4 regions of the Paenibacillus sp. FSL K6-1217 genome follow, and region 1 is predicted to be linked to each of the others. Evidence: riboswitches for the same ligand, from Rfam matches in the RefSeq annotation. Region 1 holds a riboswitch; each other region holds the start of a gene.
What was found. A riboswitch is a leader RNA that binds a small molecule or an ion and turns the genes downstream of it on or off. The one in region 1 is predicted to bind thiamine pyrophosphate.
Positions count from the first base shown of each region.

Region 1 (4,509 bases):
GTTGATCGTCCAGCTGGTCGTAAATCATATGCGCAGCATCGCTGATCCCAGCATCCACCAGAATCTGAAGATTGCGCGCACTTGTAACATGAGCAGATACGTAAGTGCCCATGCTCCGGGCCTCCCGGCAGATCGCTTCGAGAATCTCCTGATTCAGCTGCGGCAGTCCGGCGGTTGCGGGATCGTAGCCGTCTTCCAGCGCTGTTTTGATGAAATGTATTCCTTGTCCCAAGACTTCACGGACCTTAAGCCGAGCCTCTTCTGTACTCTCTACCCCGATAGGCTCCTGACCACCGTAACCGCCTGGAGCCGTGAATACTTTACCGGACGTAAGAACTCTGGGAAAAGCACCGCCCTCCAGCTGCTGCGTCTGAGTGACTACATCGTCAATCGATGCTGCCGTAGTCATCCCCTCATCGCGGATCGTAGTAATTCCTTCTGTAAGGCACGCAGCCAAATATTCCGTATGATATCCGTTAAGCGGCTCATTCTGTATGTACTTGAAGCTGGTATGGGCATGGGTGTGAATAAACCCCGGCAAAATGAACAGACCCTCTAGGTCGATCACTGTAGTTGCGGAGTCAGGCCCGGTTCTCCCGTTAATGTCACTATGCTGTGTAATGGTACCGAAGCGGCCATTAACAATCTCAATGCTTGTATGATGCAGCGGCGGCCGTCCGGTTCCATCGATTACAGTTCCATTCGTCAGCAAGATGCGCTCATTTCTCATGATAGAAGCGTCCCCTCAGTTAAGGTAGTTGTAATGTCTTTCCTCACAAAGTATAGGACATTCCCCTTAGCAGATATAGATAATATTCATTTTGGAAACGTTCGTTGCTTACCGTACTATCGTTCCGCTATAGGTGCCGGTAAATGAAGATTGGGTGTTTTGGCAGCCGCCAAGTGTGGTAAGTAACATAACGTAAAGTGATTGTGACAAGCGAGCAAGATGCATAAACACCCGACCTTAAGCCATGCTAACATGATGAATTCAACATTACATGGAATTGCGAAAGGAGAATGGATTATGCCAGATACAAGCAAGCAATCCGTCAAAACTTTACCTCCGCAGGTACAGGATCAACAGCCCGGAATAGAGAGTGAGATGAACCCGCTCCCGGAATTTGAGACACCGGCCTATAAGGCAGCAGGCAAGCTGCTGGACAAGGCAGCGCTCATTACCGGAGGAGACAGCGGGATCGGGCGTGCGGTTGCCGTTCATTTTGCCAAGGAGGGCGCGGATGTCGTAATCTCCTATCTGAACGAGCATGAGGATGCGGAAGAAACCAAACGCCAGGTGGAGCAGGAGGGCCGCAAGTGTATTCTGATCGCCGGGGATATCGGGGACGAGGCCTTCTGTCAGGATTTGATTCATAAAACCGTGGAAGGACTCGGCAAGCTCGATATCCTGATCAATAATGCGGCGGAGCAGCATCCGCAGGACAATATTGAGGACATTACGGCTGAGCAGCTGGAGCGTACGTTCCGGACGAATATTTTCTCCATGTTCTATCTGACCAAGGCAGCCATGCCCCATCTGAAAAAAGGCTCCACCATCATCAACACGACCTCCATCACGGCGTATCGCGGCAGTCCGCAGCTGCTGGACTATTCATCCACCAAGGGAGCGATTCTCAGCTTCACCCGTTCGCTGTCGATGAATCTGGCCGATAAGGGCATCCGCGTGAATGCGGTGGCGCCCGGACCGATCTGGACTCCGCTGATCCCGTCAACCTTTGACGCGAAGAAGGTCAGTGAGTTCGGCGGCACCCAGCCGATGAAGCGTCCGGGACAGCCGGAAGAGCTGGCTCCTGCTTATGTATACCTGGCTTCGGACGATTCCTCCTATGTGAGCGGACAGGTGATGCATGTGAACGGCGGCGAGGTTGTCAACGGATAAAAAGCAGCGTAACCATACTAATTACACCATTTGCTTAGCAAATGTGGAGAAGCCAGCCGGAAGGCTGGCTTTTGTGCGACGAGATAGGTATAGCCCTGACAGGAATAATATGCTAATATACAACAAGCAAGATGAAACAATCGCATAGAACGATCACTAGGGGTGCCGCAAGGCTGAGACGGGCGTAATGGTCCGGACCCTTTGAACCTGATCTGGTTGATACCAGCGTAGGGAAGTGGAGAACGAATATTGCAGCGGGGGCATACGGCTAGTCCGGGATTCCTGCTTGTGTTCGGAGACTGCTTCCTTTATGGGAGGCGGTCTTTTTTGTGTTGAAGGTGATGGGGGAGTAGGAGGTGAGGGCATTGCAAGAGATTCACGTGATCTCGGACGGGCGGATGCAGCCTGAAGCGCTGGCCGAATGGGCCGTGGCGGTACATCCCAACGTGGACTATATTCATCTCCGGGAAAAGAAAATGTCCGCCCGGGAGCTACTGGCGGCTGCGGAGCAGATACTCGCAGCAGGGGTTCCTCCGGCGAAGCTGGTCATTAATGACCGGATCGATGTCGCGCTGGCCTCCGGAGCAGGCGGTGCACAGTTAGCCTGGCACAGCCTTGGGCCAGCCGCAGTACGCAACCTTGCACCGGCCTTGCGGCTGGGCAGGTCGGTTCATTCCCCGGAGGAAGCGGCAGAGGCCGGGCGGCAGGGAGCGGACTTCTGCCTGTACGGGCATGTGTTCCCGACTGCCTGCAAACCGGGGCAGCAGGCACGCGGACTGGAGCAGCTGGCGGAGGCCGTCCGCCGGAGCTGCGTACCGCTGATTGCACTTGGAGGGATTACTCCGGACAATACCGGAGCGGTGCTGGCCGCAGGGGCGGACGGCATTGCCGTCATGTCCGGGATCTGTGGTGCCCCGGACCCTGTGGCTGCGGCTAATGCGTACAGAGCTGCGGTTGAACGGGCTGCGGCGTGTGCGGAAGCCCGGACTGTGTCCCCGGCACTGGGCGAAGGAGGTGAACAGGCATGAATGTGACCGTTAACGGGACCCGCCAGAGGGTGGAAGAGAGCTGCCGGACGCTGGCGGATCTGCTGGCCCGGCCCGAGTGGGCCGGGAAGCTGGTGATTGTTGAGCTGAACGGCGAGCTTGCCGGAAGAGAGGTTTATGGCGATACGTTACTGAATGAAGGGGACCGGATTGAGCTGGTTCATTTTGTAGGCGGAGGCTAAACACGAACACTTATCCCAGGAGGCGTTAACATGCAAGATCCATTGATGATTGGCGGAGTGACTCTAACCAGCAGACTATTCATCGGCACAGGAAAATACAGCCGCAACACCCTCATTCCCGAGGTCATTGCGCGCTCAGGTTCACAGGTCATTACCGTTGCGCTGCGCCGGGTTGACCCGGAGAGCAAAGACAATATTGTCAGCCATATTCCTTCCCATATGACCTTGCTGCCCAATACCTCCGGTGCGCGCACCGCAGAGGAGGCGGTACGGATTGCCCGGCTGGCGAGGTCGGCGGGGCTGGGCAACTGGGTGAAGATTGAGGTCATTAACGACCAGAAATATTTGCTGCCGGATAATATTGAGACGATCCGGGCGACAGAAATCTTGGCGGCGGAGGGCTTCGTGGTGCTTCCGTACATGAGTCCCGATCTGTCGGCGGCCCTCCGGCTGAAGGCTGCGGGGGCAGCGGCCGTTATGCCGCTGGGAGCGCCAATCGGCTCCAACCGCGGATTGCAGACCAAGGAGCTGATCCGCATTCTGATCTCCGAGACGGATCTGCCGGTGATCGTGGATGCCGGAATCGGCAGGCCGTCCGAAGCGGCTGAGGCGATGGAGATGGGCGCTGCTGCGGTTCTGCTGAACACAGCGATTGCAACCGCCTCAGATCCGCTGCTGATGGCAGAAGCCTTCCGTGAAGCGGTATCCGCAGGGCGCAAGGCTTATCTGGCCGGACTGGGACCTGTGGAGGAGATGGCAGCAGCCTCTTCACCGTTGACCGGATTTCTGTCCTGACTGCTGAAATAAGAGGGAGGAACGATGATGAGCTTTTATGAAACGGTGACCCGGCTGGAGCAGCTTCCTTACACAACATTGTGGAGCCGCTATACGGCAGAGGATGTGAAGCGCGCGCTTCGTGCAGAGCGGGTCGATGAAGAAGGGCTGATGGCGCTATTGTCACCGGCAGCGGAGCCTTATCTGGAGCAGATGGCGCAGAAGGCACACAGGTTGACGCGCGCGCATTTTGGCCATGTGATGCAGCTGTTCACACCGATGTATCTGGCAGATTACTGCGTGAATCACTGCACGTATTGCAGCTTCAGTTCAATTTATGATTTTCCGCGCAAAAAACTGACCCTGGACGAGGTCGCCCGCGAAGCGGAGACCATCGCAGCCACGGGCCTGCGCCACATACTGATTCTGACCGGAGAATCCCGCAATGACAGCCCGGCTGCTTATGTGAGGGACTGCGTGAAGGTGCTGCGCGGATTTTTCTCGTCCGTCAGTATTGAGGTGAACCCGCTCTCGACAGCGGAATATGCGGAGCTCAGGGAAGCGGGCGTAGATGGCCTGACGCTCTACCAGGAGGTCTACCACCAGG
Region 1 covers NZ_CP150271.1:18,781-23,289, forward strand. Annotated here, with positions in the region: gene MHH28_RS00100 (amidohydrolase family protein) at 1-730, opposite strand, end outside; gene MHH28_RS00105 (SDR family oxidoreductase) at 1,028-1,900, shown strand; TPP riboswitch at 2,049-2,151, shown strand; gene MHH28_RS00110 (thiamine phosphate synthase) at 2,266-2,928, shown strand; gene thiS (sulfur carrier protein ThiS) at 2,925-3,128, shown strand; gene MHH28_RS00120 (thiazole synthase) at 3,159-3,923, shown strand; gene thiH (2-iminoacetate synthase ThiH) at 3,951-4,509, shown strand, end outside.

Region 2 (4,509 bases), 960 kb from region 1:
ATCAGCGTCTTCTCAGAGGTCCAGCTCTGCGCACCCTGGCTGACCCCGTAAGTGAGCGAAGCAAACGCCAGCGGTCCAAGGACCATACCGAGCTTATCCATGCCGGGCACACTGTTCTTCGCCGCATTCGGCAGCTTACGCAGGCCGATCAGCACACAGATGATGCCAATCGGGATATTGATCAGGAAGATCCAACGCCAGGAATGGTACTCAACCAGCCAGCCCGACAATACCGGACCAATGGCCGGAGCAAACAGAACAGGAATGCCCATAATCCCCATGACTACGCCAACCTTACTTTTGGGAGCCAGTCTGTACACATAGGCCATTCCGACAGGAAGCACACAACCGCCGCCCAGTCCCTGAATGACCCGGAACACAATCAGCCATTCGGCGCTGCTTGGCGTAGCGCACAGAATCGAGCCTATCGTAAACACAATTACCGCCGTCAGGAAGACCGTCTTGGCCCCGAACCGGTCCGACAGCCAGCCTGACAGTGGGATAACGGAAGCCTGAGCCAGCATATATCCGGTAACTACCCACTGCAGCGTGTGCAGGTCCGTCTTGAAATCCACCACCAGTCTGGACAACGCCACATTCATCGCCGTACTGTCCAGCACAACCATAAATACACCGGCAATAATGGCCAGCAGCGGAACCAGAATGCTGGACAGCCGGAAATCCGCTTCCTGCTTCAAGGTCTGATCCATCTCTCTTCTCCTCCTGAGCTGTCCGCGTGCTACATTGACCTGCGGGCAGATTGTTCTATATAATGAGTGAACGGACAACTGTCCGTAAGTGCAATTCATAGTCTACGGACAATTGTCCGTTGTGTCAATTCTTTTATTTGTTTTTCTGTAAACCGCTGATTTATTTCTGAAAGGGGCCCTCATGAACAAGCCAAAAACCGATGCTGCACAGCTCCCCCCGGCAGCTCCGCAAGCTATAGAATCCGTTCCGTCCGAGTCCGCCGATCCTTATGTACAGCGAATTCTTGAAGCTGCCCGCCAGTTGTTCACCGAGAGCGGACTTGAGGCGGTCAGCATGTACAGCATTGCCAAGCGGGCAGGCATAGGGCAAGGCTCGCTGTACCGCCGCTTCACGGACAAGGGCGAGATCTGTTCTGCGCTGCTGAAGGGCAGTGCGGACCAATTCCTGTCCGGGCTGGAGCAGCAGGTGGCTGCGGGTGCCGGTGAAGCCCCGGCCCTCGCGCAGCTGCAGCGCAGCATTGAGCAGATTGCCGATTTCATTGAGCAATATGCCGAGCTGCTGAATATGATCAAGGCCGAGTTCACCGGCAAGAAGCAGCTCACGCAGTTTGAGCATCCTTTTTTTCAGCGGCTGGGGGTGATCATGACGGAGCTGCTGCAGCGCGCTGCGGCGGGCGGAGAGATCATTGATATCGATCCGGGCTTCGCGGCCACGGCCTTAATCTCTGTCCTCAGCCCCGATCTGTACCTGTATGAACAGAAGCGGAACGACGCCTCCAAGCTGGACATCTCCCGCGGCATTGTTGCCCTGTTCGTGACCGGTCTCTCCAGGCGCTGACCCTCCGCTTCTTTACAAGAGGGAAATTTGTGGTATATTAATTAGCAATTACGAATTCAATAGACCTGTTATTTCACTAGGGGAGTCGGCCGACTGAGACGGAGCTTAAGCTCCGGACCCTTTGAACCTGATCTGGATCATACCAGCGGAGGGAAGTGGAGCTGAATGTACCCGTGATTCTCGCGTCATCACCGCAGCTGAGCGTACCTTCCGCCCCATTCATTTCCTCCGGGAATGAATGGGGCTTTTTGACGTTTGTACAGCGTTTAATCAACATCCGGGGGAGGTTTCGTACACAGCAATGATCAACATTAGCAATCTATCCTACGCCTTCGGGTCCGGTCCGTCCCGGACATCCGTGTTCTCAGGGCTGTCCATGCAGGTACGCCGGGGCGAATTCGTCTCTGTCGTGGGCGGCAGCGGGTGCGGCAAAAGCACCCTGTTCAAAATCATCGTCGGCCTGCTGGAGCCCGGCAGCGGCAGCCTTACGCTGAACGGAACAGCATCGGCAACAGCAGCGGAAAGGCTGGGCACCGTGGCCTATATGCCGCAGCAGGATCTCCTGCTGCCTTGGCGGACCGTATTGGGCAATTGTCTATTGCCCTGGGAACTGAAGCGCAGCCGTCCCTGGGCGGCGGCCGTTGACGAGATCCGCACTATGCTGCACCGCTTCGGCCTTGCCGGAACCGAAGAGGCTTATCCGCAGGAGCTGTCCGGCGGGATGCGCCAGCGCGTGGCGGTCCTCCGCACCGTGGCGGCAGGGAATGAGCTGCTGCTGCTCGATGAGCCGTTCGGGGCGCTCGATGCCATTACCAAGCGCTCGCTTCAGCGCTGGCTGCTGGAGCTGTGGACGGAGCTCGACAAGACGGTACTGTTCATCACCCATGACCTGGAGGAGGCGCTGCTGCTCAGTGACAGGATCTACCTGATGACTGGCAGCGGCGGCCAAGGCGGCAGCAGCATGCAGGAATTCACTGCCAATCTCCCCCGTCCGCGCCATCAGAGTCTGAACTATGAACCGCAGTTCGCTGCCCTGCGCCAGGAATTGGAGTTGATGTTATATGAGAACCGGCTCTCCTAGAAGGCTGCTCCAGCATTACGGTCCGGCTGCCCTGCTCGCCGTGTTGACGCTGTCGGTCTGGGAGACCGTAGCCCGGCTGGGCCTGGTTCCTCCCTTCATCCTTCCGGCTCCGTCTGCGGTGTGGATGGCATTGATGGAAGATCAACATCTAATGTTCGGGGTACATCTGCCCGCCACACTGCTTGAAGTACTCACAGGCTTCGTATTGTCCGTTATCTGCGGCAGCCTGCTGGGAACAGCCATGCACCTGTTCAGTCCGCTGGCCAAGGCGCTGTACCCGCTGCTGATTATCAGCCAGACGATTCCGTTAATTGCACTCTCCCCACTGTTTATTATGTGGTTCGGCTATACCTTATGGAGTAAGGTTGCCGTTGTCTTCCTGACCGCGTTCTTCCCGGTGGTCATCGGCGCTTATGACGGGTTGTCCAAGAACACGGATGCCTACCGGGAGCTGCTGCTGACGTATGGCGCGAACCGCTGGCAGATTCTCGGGAAGGTGGGCGTTCCGCTGGCTCTGCCCTCTTTTTTCTCCGGACTGAAGCTGTCGGCTGTGTACTGTGTCATCGGTGCAACCATCGGAGAATGGCTTGGGGGCAGCCAGGGGCTGGGCTATTTCAGCCGCAGAATGGCAGGGAATCTGCAGAGTGCCAAGATGTTCGCCGCTGTTGTCTTGTTATCCGTGCTCGGTATCCTGCTGTTCCTGGCGGTCGCCGTGCTGGAGAAGATTATTCTGAAGAAAAGAGGACGTTATTCATGACTACTACCCGCTATCCGCGTTATTTTCCTAATGGAAAATCAAGGCCTGCCAAGCTGCTGCTAACCGCTCTGCTGCTCTGTATGCTGCCTGTCCTGGCGGCATGCGCCAATACGAACAGTCCGGCGGCCTCCGGCTCCCTTGCGGGTACACCCGCAACCTCTGAGGCAGGGACTGAGGGTGCCGCCCACAAGCTGACGATTATGCTCGACTGGTATCCCAATGCTGTCCACTCCTTTTTATATGCGGCACAGGCTGAAGGTTATTTTGCAGAGGAGGGTCTGGAGGTTGAGATTCAGATGCCGGCCGATACCAATGATGCGCTGAAGCTAGTTGCGGCGGGGAAGGTAGATCTCGCACTCAGCTATCAGCCGCAGGTGCTGATGGCACGGGGTGAGCAGATTCCAGTCAAGTCGATCGCCGCTCTGGTGCGCCACCCGCTGAATCATCTCATGGTAGCCGCAGACAGCGGCATCACCCGCCCTGGAGAGTTGTCCGGCAAGCAAGCCGGATATTCCTCCGTTCCGTTATATGAGGCCATGCTGAATACGATGGTTGAAAATGACGGCGGTGATCCCTCCTCACTCAAGCTGATTGATGTCGGCTATGAGCTGATTCCCGCGCTCTCCACGGGACGGGTGGATGGAATTATGGGCGGGTTCATCAACCATGAGCAGCTGATTCTGGAGCAGGAGGGCCATCCGGTCCGCTCCTTCAATCCCGTGGATTACGGGGTTCCAGATTATTATGAGCTGGTGCTGGCGGCCAGTGAGCAGGGACTGCAGGATGCACAGGGCTATTATCATAAATTCGTGAATGCGATCCGAAAAGGCCAGAAGTATGTAGCGGATCACCCGGATGAAGCGCTGAAGCTGCTGCTTGCGCATCAGGAGGCTACCGCTCCGCTGGATGAAGCCATCGAGCGGCGGAGCCTTGCGATTCTGCTCCCGCTGATGGATGCCGGTTCCCAGCCCTTCGGCTACCAGGACAGCGATTCGTGGGAGAAGGTAAACCAGTGGCTGAGCGGGAACGGGCTGCTGGCCGGAGCAGTGGATGTTAAGAATGCTTTTATTAATTTCTAAAATGGTGCGGCCGAAAGTCCAAATGTTCAGCGCAGCGACGACCA
Region 2 covers NZ_CP150271.1:981,147-985,655, reverse strand. Annotated here, with positions in the region: gene MHH28_RS04110 (DHA2 family efflux MFS transporter permease subunit) at 1-710, opposite strand, end outside; gene MHH28_RS04105 (TetR/AcrR family transcriptional regulator) at 892-1,548, shown strand; TPP riboswitch at 1,617-1,719, shown strand; gene MHH28_RS04100 (ABC transporter ATP-binding protein) at 1,850-2,629, shown strand; gene MHH28_RS04095 (ABC transporter permease) at 2,610-3,386, shown strand; gene MHH28_RS04090 (ABC transporter substrate-binding protein) at 3,383-4,465, shown strand.
Region 2: linked by a shared signal. The riboswitch ahead of MHH28_RS04100 (ABC transporter ATP-binding protein) and the one ahead of MHH28_RS00110 (thiamine phosphate synthase) in region 1 are both predicted to bind thiamine pyrophosphate.

Region 3 (4,509 bases), 1.9 Mb from region 1:
AAGCAGGACGTTGTCGAGCGTGCTGCGCCACGGGAACAGCGCGGGCTGCTGCGGCATATAGCTGATCTTGCCGCGCTGCCCGGTCACCGGGATGCCGTTCATGCGGACGGTTCCGGTATCGGGCAGCGTAAGGCCGCCGATAATATGGAACAGCGTGCTTTTCCCGCAGCCGGACGGGCCGACAATGGAGACGAATTCCTGCGGCTCCACGGTCAGGGACACCTGATCCAGCACCTGCGTCTCCCGGCGGCGGTGCTTGAACGACTTGCTGATGCCGCTCACTTCAAGCGCAGGCGGCACACTCTGAGTTCGCAGGCGTCCGTCTCCGTCCGCCTTCTCCAGTTCAATCCTCGTAAGCTCAGACACTTCGCCCAGCCTCCTTCTTGTTCATTATGGTTACTTCCGTTGTGGATGATCCTTCCGTACACACTAAGCTTCCTTGCGCGGCTTCCAGCGCACCAGCCATCTCTCCAGCAGGGCAATGAGTGCGAATAATACGAGACTCAGCAGCACGATAATGGCGATGGCCACGAACATCCGGTCCGCCCGGTAAGAAGCCTTCTGCAGCAGCATATAGTAGCCGATCCCTTTGTCGGCACCGATCCATTCGGCCACCACTGCGCCCATCACCGCATAGGTGGCGGAGATTTTGAGCCCGGAGAACAGGGAGGGCAGCGAGCCGGGAAGCTCCAGCCGGGTGAAGATCTGCCACTTGTCCGCACCGGCCATCTTCATATAATTCATCATCACCCGGTCGCTTTGGGCCAGCCCGCCCATGGCTGCAACAGCTACGGGGAAGAAGCAGACGAGGGTGATCAGGATGATTTTGGGCAGCAGGCCGAAGCCGAACCAGATAATCAGCAGCGGGGCAAGCGCAATGGAGGGCACATTCTGGCTGAGGATCAGCAGCGGATAGAGCGCTCTCTTGACCCAGGGCAGCAGATGCAGCAGCAAGGCGGTGAGCAGGCCGATGCCTGTGCCGACCGGGAAGCCGATCAGGGTCAGGCGCAGCGTGGCGGCGGTGTGCTCCCAGATCCCGGAGATGTTGTTCCTCGACTCACGCGCGATATCCGCGGGGCTGGGCAGCTGGTAAGCCGGGATGTCGAACAGCATGACCGATAGCTGCCATATTCCCACAAAAAAGAGGACCGCCACAAGGGGCGGCCACACTAGCTTCCAGGTGCTTCTCACGGCCGGTATTTCTCCGTCAGCTTGTTCATGCTGATGCCGCCCGGATTATGGGCGATCTTGATCTGGGAGATCACACTCGGGCTGCCGGAGGCGATCAGCGCCTCATGCATGTCGCGCACAATATCCAGCAGCTCGTTCAGCTCGCCCTCCATCGTGGTCTCCAGCGGGTTCACCTGATGCTTAATGCCCGACTTCTGAATGACCTCAATGGCCTTGTCCACATAAGGGATAGAATCCTCGTTGTTCGGTGTCTTGGGAATTACCTGAATGCTGAGCAGTGTATTAGCCATTATCAATCATTCCTCTCAAGTTATTATTCCGGCAAAAATTCATTCGTGAACGTACTCTCCGCATCCAGCGGCTTATCCAACAGCTTCAGGCCGTACATCCAGTCGGCGTAATTCTTCCAGATCTCAAGCTTCTGCTCGCCCCAGCGCGGGGCGTCATCCTTGTATTTCGGGCTGAGCCATTTCTGGCTGGCCAGCACCAGCTTGGGGTCCAGATCAGGCACAGCATCGGAGAGGACCGTCGCTGCTTCTTCCGGGTGGTCGATAGCGTACTGGTAACCTTTTGACGTAGCCTTCAGGAAAGCCTTCACTACTTCAGGATGCTCGGCGATCTCCTTCTCGCTGGTGGTCAGCACTGGTGTGTAGTAATCAAGCTGCGGCGCATAATCCTTCAGATACAGCATATCCAGCGGCTCCCCGCGCAGCTCGGCTTCCACCCCGGTCCAGGCATAGAAGATCCAGGCGAAATCGATATCCCGCTTCACGGCCGTGAAGTAGTCCGCTTCGCCGATATTCACCAGCTTCACCTTGGAGACATCCCCGCCTTCGGGGTCCATGATAGCTTTCATGGCAGCTTGCTCCGCAGGGGAGCCCCAGCCTCCGTATGTCTTGCCTTCGAAATCCTTCGGCGTCTTAATATTGCGTTCCTTCGGAGCCGCGAAGCCGGAGGTGTTATGCTGTATGATTGCAGCGATTGATACCAGCGGGACATCCTGCAGACGGGCCAGGGTGAGCGCCTCCTGGGCACTGATGCCGAACTGGGCTTCGCCGGAAGTGACCATCGTGTCCGATCCGGCAGCGCCGGGCTGAACAATCTGAACGTCAAGACCTTCCTCCGCGTAATAGCCCAGCTCCTTGGCGGCATACAGGCCGGTATGATTCGTGTTCGGCGTCCAGTCCAGAGCAATCTTGACCGGAGTCAGCGCCTTGGGTGCATCCGTGGGTGCGGCTGCGTTTGCATCAGGTGCAGCCGTGCTGTTCCCGGCAGCAGGTGCGCTGGCCCCCGCATTGCCGCTGTTGTTCCCGCCGCCGCATCCTGCTACAGTGAGCAGCAGCATGGAGCTGAGCAGCAGCGTTACAGTTTTTTTGACTCCCATTTCTCTTTCTCTCTCCTTCCAGCAACCCCTGGTCTTCAGAGCTTACAGAAACCATATTCCTGTACATCCTTAGAATCAAAAAAGCGTCCCAAAGATCGGGACGCCAGTGACTTGCGTGAGGGGATTCAGCTACAGGGCCGCTCAGGGCACTGCGATGAATGAAGATTCCTACGCTGGCATTATCCAGATCAGGTATAAGGGTCAGTATCTTGTGGGATACAATCTCAGCCGGCCAATTCCAGCACCCCTGGTTCTATAAAGTTCACGGGTATTGCTATGTTCTTACGGTGTATTATAGACGGCAGCTTCGCGGTTGTCCAGAGCTGTCTGTTCAATCCTTATCATAGTATCGCTTCCTGCGGCGGCTGCGGATAGTATTCCACGCCTCCCGCAGCGTTAAGCCGAGGCTGACCGCGATCCCCGAGAAGGTCAGGAACAGCGCCAGATATTCGAACACGGAGTACTCCAGCATTTTGCTCCAGTCGATGTTCCCTTTCAGATCCTCAATGACCTGATTCATCCCGTAAATTCCGCTGATTACCGTAAATACGGTCAGGACCATCAGCAGGGTGTCCCGGCGCTTGGCCTGGAATTTGTCCTGATACTGGAACAGGTCATTCAGCGTCATCTTCACTTCATCGAACAGGGCGTCATTGCCGTAGACCTTGCGCAGCTGGAAGAAGATCTCCCGCCCCTGCGACTGCGAGATCAGCTCCAGGAAATAGAATTTGGCCGAGAATTTATTGATCAGAAAGATCAGATTCTCGATCTCGTCGTAATCGTGGTTGATGCGCAGCCGGGAATGCAGATTGGCGAGCTTCAGCAGGACGATTTTATGAAAAATACTCAGCAGCAGCCCATAGTAATACTCTCCGTACATCTGGTTGACCAGCTCCGTGGCAATATCGGGCTTCGCCCGGCTCAGGCAGCAGAAGGTCTGCTCGTTCGTCATATAATAGGTATCCGGCCCCCAGCGGTTATAGCAGTGCTCACGGGTGTACTGCTCGATATATTCAGGGTCACTCGCGCTGGTAAAAGGCCTGCCCTCCAGACTCAGCCCATCCAGCTGGGAGGCACGGTAGCGCAGCCGGGCACTGATCTCATCCAGCTCTTCCTCGCGGTTGAAGCCATAGAAGGCCTGCACCAGCATCCGTTCATCCACGAAAAAGGGCAGGGTCTCGAAATACGCGCCATCAATCTCGGCCGGGTCGAGAAACGGCTCCAGTCCGGAGACGAGATTCTTGAACACGAAATCCTCCACCCGGCCGAAGGTCTTCTCCTGGCAATGGATAAAGGCATGTTTATCCTGATAACACACATCCTCCAGTGTACGGAACCGGTCGGCGAATTCCAGCACGGTGCTGAAGGGAAGGTTCTCCTCCTCGATAGCCACTCTTATGGTCAGAAAGCCCAGCTCAAACGGACAGAGGAACACATCGGTGGACAGAATCCGGAAATTCACAGACTGGAAGAGCATTTCCAGCCGGCACTGCAGATCGTTTACCCGGGAAAAGCGGCGGAAGGAATCGCTGTCCTTCTCACGCGGAAACAGCACATGAGCGGCAAACGGCAGATAGCTGCGCTCCATTTTCTCATGGGACACGCAGTAGCCTTCTCCGTAATAGGCATTCTCCAGTTCTTTGTTGTCGAGAAAAAAACGCGTGAACCCGTCCTTCTGCAGACTTGCTATCAGTTCTTTATCCTGTCTTGGCTTGATCGAGAAGGGGAAAATGAATTGCAGCAACGCGGTATGCAGAGTGGGCTCGGATTGCAGTTCAGCCAGTAGTTCAGCCATATACGAATTCCATCCTTATTCGCAGAATATGGATCTTGTTAGCTATATTACCCGATTCTCCAGGCGGTCACACTTAACAGGAATAATAAGGCGGCAAAAGCGGCCAATAGCCCCGAGGTCTGGGCAATTTGCATATGAT
Region 3 covers NZ_CP150271.1:5,602,197-5,606,705, forward strand. Annotated here, with positions in the region: gene MHH28_RS24765 (ABC transporter ATP-binding protein) at 1-348, opposite strand, end outside; gene MHH28_RS24770 (ABC transporter permease) at 430-1,191, opposite strand; gene MHH28_RS24775 (MTH1187 family thiamine-binding protein) at 1,188-1,481, opposite strand; gene MHH28_RS24780 (ABC transporter substrate-binding protein) at 1,505-2,575, opposite strand; TPP riboswitch at 2,724-2,834, opposite strand; gene MHH28_RS24785 (hypothetical protein) at 2,907-4,370, opposite strand; gene MHH28_RS24790 (MFS transporter) at 4,418-4,509, opposite strand, start outside.
Region 3: linked by a shared signal. The riboswitch ahead of MHH28_RS24780 (ABC transporter substrate-binding protein) and the one ahead of MHH28_RS00110 (thiamine phosphate synthase) in region 1 are both predicted to bind thiamine pyrophosphate.

Region 4 (4,509 bases), 2.2 Mb from region 1:
AGGGAATGTTCCATGGCGGAGATTTCTTCCACCGTAACATCGCCTACTGCCTCTTCAAAACGCGCCTTAACCTCCTCCACACTTTTGCCCGCATGCAGCTCCTTGATGATCTCTCTCAGCATCGCCTGGCGGCGCGTCTGTTCCGGAATATCGACCTCGCGGTTATTAATCAGTTCGCTCATCGTAATCTCCCCTTCTATTCTATAATCTCGAAACCCTGCTGCTGAAAGGCCAGCCGAACGGTTTCCAGCTCTATTTTCTTTAACTTCATTCCTTTGGACAGGGTCATGAATCGTCCTGCAGTCTGCAGCATTCCAGGCTTCGCAATATCGCGGAAACCCAACTCCACCATGATCTCAACCACTTCCGGGTGCCTGGTTACCAGCTCAAAGACCGATTCATCCAGCTTCAACACTTTGCTCATCCTCATGTACACCTCACTAATGAGAATTCTTCTCAAGTAACAGCTTAGCATAGGGTGCAGAGGCGAATTGTGATTGTAATCACTAAGTATAAAAAGACTATCCCCCTACGCCTTTCAGCTTGGGGGATAGCCTGAGAATATTAAGATTCTGCTGGATTCATACAGCTTAGTTACAGTGATTTGTCCCATCTGTGGGAATTACGGATATCATGCGAAATCCGCATGCTGCAGAATTTAGGGCCGCACATCGAGCAGAAATGCGCCTGCTTCGCCCCCTCCGCAGGGAGGGTCTCATCATGATACGCCAGCGCCCTTTCCGGGTCCAGGGAGAGATTGAACTGGTCGCGCCAGCGGAACTCGAACCGCGCCTTGGACAGCGCATTGTCCCGGTCCTGCGCACCCGGATGACCTTTGGCGAGGTCTGCGGCATGCGCAGCAATTTTGTAGCTAATGACTCCTTCGCGCACATCATTCTTGTCAGGCAGGCCTAAATGCTCCTTAGGTGTAACATAACACAGCATCGCCGTCCCAAGCCCGCCGATCATCGCCGCCCCGATGGCCGAAGTGATGTGATCATAACCGGGTGCAATATCTGTAGTCAGCGGGCCGAGGGTATAGAATGGAGCTTCCCGGCAAATCTCAAGCTGCTTGTCCATATTCTCCTTAATCTTGTGCAGCGGCACATGCCCCGGACCTTCGACCATGACCTGAACATCGTGCTTCCAGGCCCGTGCCGTCAGCTCCCCCAGCGTCTCCAGTTCAGCGAATTGGGCTTCGTCATTGGCATCTGCAATAGAGCCGGGACGCAGGCCATCCCCCAGTGAGAAGGACACATCATACGTCTTCATAATCTCGCATATGTCTTCGAAGTGTGTGTACAGGAAGTTCTCCTGCTGATGGGCCAGACACCAGGCGGCCATAATCGATCCGCCCCGTGATACGATGCCGGTCAATCTCCCGGCAGTCAGCGGAATATAGCGCCGCAGCACCCCGGCATGAATGGTGAAGTAATCCACCCCCTGCTCCGCCTGCTCAATCAGCGTGTCACGGTAGAGCTCCCAGGTCAAATCCTCGGCGATGCCGTTCACCTTCTCCAGCGCCTGGTATAAGGGCACTGTGCCGACCGGTACAGGAGAATTGCGGATAATCCACTCCCGGGTGGTATGAATCTTGGAGCCGGTGGAGAGATCCATGATGGTATCAGCCCCCCAGCGGGTCGCCCACCGCATCTTCTCCACCTCCTCTTCAATGGAAGAAGAGACCGCAGAATTTCCGATATTGGCATTGATCTTCACCAGGAAGTTACGGCCGATAATCATCGGCTCGCTCTCCGGGTGATTCATATTAGCCGGAATAATCGCGCGGCCTGCGGCCACCTCATCCCTGACGAACTCCGGCCGGGTATTCTCGCGGATTGCAATGTACTCCATTTCCGGTGTAATGATCCCCTGCCTTGCATAATGCAGTTGGGTCACAATACCGCCAGCATAGGCCCGCCGGGGCTGCCGCTGCAGTTCGGGACAAGCTTCGGCAACAGTCCCTTCTCTGCGTATTCCGTTATCCTCCGGCCGGACGGCTCTTCCGGTGTATACCTCTGAATCGCCACGCTCCGCGATCCAGCATGCACGGAGTGGCGGCAGCCCTCTCCGAATGTCCGTCTCTTCGGCGGCATCCGTATAAATGCCGCTTGTGTCATAGACACGAAGCGGATCATTCTCCTCCTCCCCGGCAACACCCTCGGTTCTACTGAGGCTGATCTCCCGCATCGGAACCCGGATATCCGGGCGTGAGCCCTCCACATACACTTTACGGCTTGCGGGGAATCCGGAAAGATCCACCGCGCCGTTCTTCATTAATTCTGGCATTCTAATCTCCTCCTATGGCTCTAATGAGCTTTTCAGATAAGATTTCACGCAGCAGACTGAGCTGAAGATTCATGTATGCCCAAGGCATATGAATGCTTGCAAGTCAAAAAGCCGCTCCACCTGGAGCGGCTTGATTAAAGGAACAGCCAAAAAGACTGTATTCAAAAAAGGTCCGACTCCACTTTCCTACGCTGGTATGATCCAGATCAGGTTCAAGGGTCCGGGAATTCAATTTTCCCGTCTCAGCCTATTCAGGCTCCCCTAGTGGGTATCTTATCTAATTAAATACATTTTACCGGTTCGGGTAATTCTTGTAAACCCGTAATGCATAGAAGGCTTACTTGTCCAGGGATTCGCTCCAGTCGTGCACCATCGTGCCTTCCAAGAACTTCTCGGCATCCATGGCGGCCATACAGCCGGTTCCTGCTGCCGATATCGCTTGACGGTAACGGCTATCCTGTACATCGCCGCAAGCGAATACACCCGGAATATTGGTCTCGGTGGTACCCGGGTTCACCACGATATAGCCATTGGCATCCGTGTTGATCTGTCCGCCCAAGAAGGCCGTGTTGGGCGTGTGTCCAATCGCTACGAACACGCCATCTGCCTCTACCAGCTCTGTCAGACCTGTCTCATTATTAAGCACCGTAAGGCCCTTCACTCCGGTCTCTCCTACCGTTACTTCCACCGGTGTGCGGTTCAAGGCCCAGGTTACCTTGCTGTTGTCACGTGCCCGGTCCTGCATGATCTTCGAGGCCCGCAGCTCGGGACGGCGGTGAACCAGCGTTACACTCGAAGCGAAGCGGGTCAGGAAGCTGGCTTCCTCCATCGCGGAGTCCCCGCCGCCGACCACGACAATCTTTTTATTGCGGAAAAAGAATCCGTCACAGGTCGCGCAGGTGCTGACCCCGCGTCCCACATTCTCCTGCTCGCCCGGGATGCCCAGATATCTGGCAGAGGCCCCGGTTGAAATAATGACCGACTCTGCTTCCAGTACACCCATCCCGTCCACGGTTACCTTGAACGGACGCTGTGAGAAGTCCACAGACTCCACCCAGCCATTCTTGAATTCAGCGCCGAAGCGTTCCGCCTGCTTGCGCATATTATCCATCAGGTCGGGACCCAGAATCCCTTCAGGGAAGCCTGGAAAGTTCTCCACTTCTGTCGTCGTTGTCAGCTGTCCCCCCGGCTGTAAGCCTTCAATCACCAGCGGGCTCAGGTTCGCGCGCGCCAGATAAATCGCGGCAGTCAGCCCGGCCGGGCCTGTTCCGATTACAATCGTTTTGTACATTACGTTGGCCTCCTTACAAGTAGATGTGTCTTACAACAGCAAAGCTTCAAATACGGGTAGTGGACGGCGATAAGCCGCCGGTTCCCGGCAGCATCCCCTTAAGGCCGGGAGCTGCCGCAGGCTCCTGCTCTTCACCGGACGAGCCGCCGGCTTCATTCAGGTTCTCCCCGATCAGCCGCTGCAGGCTGAATAATGCGGCTTCCTGCAGGCGGTCCTCCTGAAGCGGCTCCTGCTCCAGAACTCCGCGCAGCACCTCGGCCATCTCTTCATCCTCAATCCAGCGCAGAGCCTCGGTCACCTGAAGCTTCGTGGCGGAATCGCCATAACGCAGCGCCCAGAAGAACGAGGCGCGCAGCAGCGGATTATTCCGCACTTCTTCAGTGAACCTGCCTGTATTCCCTTTCCACTGCTTCAGCTGCTCCTGGAAGGGCAGCTGGTAGTTGTAGCTGATAGCAGGCATAGGGCGTCCTTCTGCCTGGACCTGCTGGAGCAGGGACAGGAAGAACGCCGGGACAGCGGAGTCAGGGTCCAGCTTGGCTGCCTGTCTCCAGCAGCGCAGAGCGTCTCCGTATCTTCCGCTGTTGCTTGCCGCCGCCGCACAGTAATGATACAGCCCGGCGTCTCCGGCGACCTCCTCGTCCTTCAGCAGACGGCGGAAATGGCTGTAAGCGGCGGTATGCCTGCCCAGGATACCCATGGTGGTAGCCATTTTGAACACATGCTCCTGATGGAACGGAACGGTTGCCTCAAGCATACCCAGCAGGGTCTCAAGCTGCTCCTTGTCCCCTGCATACTGCAGGAAGATTGCCATATTGCACAGAGCGTGCAGATTGCCCGGGTCCTGCTTCAGCACCTCATTCAGACATTCCTTCGCCTTGGCGAACCGGCCCATATAGAAATGGGCGAGTGCCAGATTATTATGCGCAGCC
Region 4 covers NZ_CP150271.1:5,295,347-5,299,855, reverse strand. Annotated here, with positions in the region: gene MHH28_RS23540 (DUF438 domain-containing protein) at 1-182, opposite strand, end outside; gene MHH28_RS23535 (DUF1858 domain-containing protein) at 197-424, opposite strand; gene thiC (phosphomethylpyrimidine synthase ThiC) at 595-2,289, opposite strand; TPP riboswitch at 2,456-2,562, opposite strand; gene trxB (thioredoxin-disulfide reductase) at 2,627-3,580, opposite strand; gene MHH28_RS23520 (tetratricopeptide repeat protein) at 3,627-4,509, opposite strand, start outside.
Region 4: linked by a shared signal. The riboswitch ahead of thiC (phosphomethylpyrimidine synthase ThiC) and the one ahead of MHH28_RS00110 (thiamine phosphate synthase) in region 1 are both predicted to bind thiamine pyrophosphate.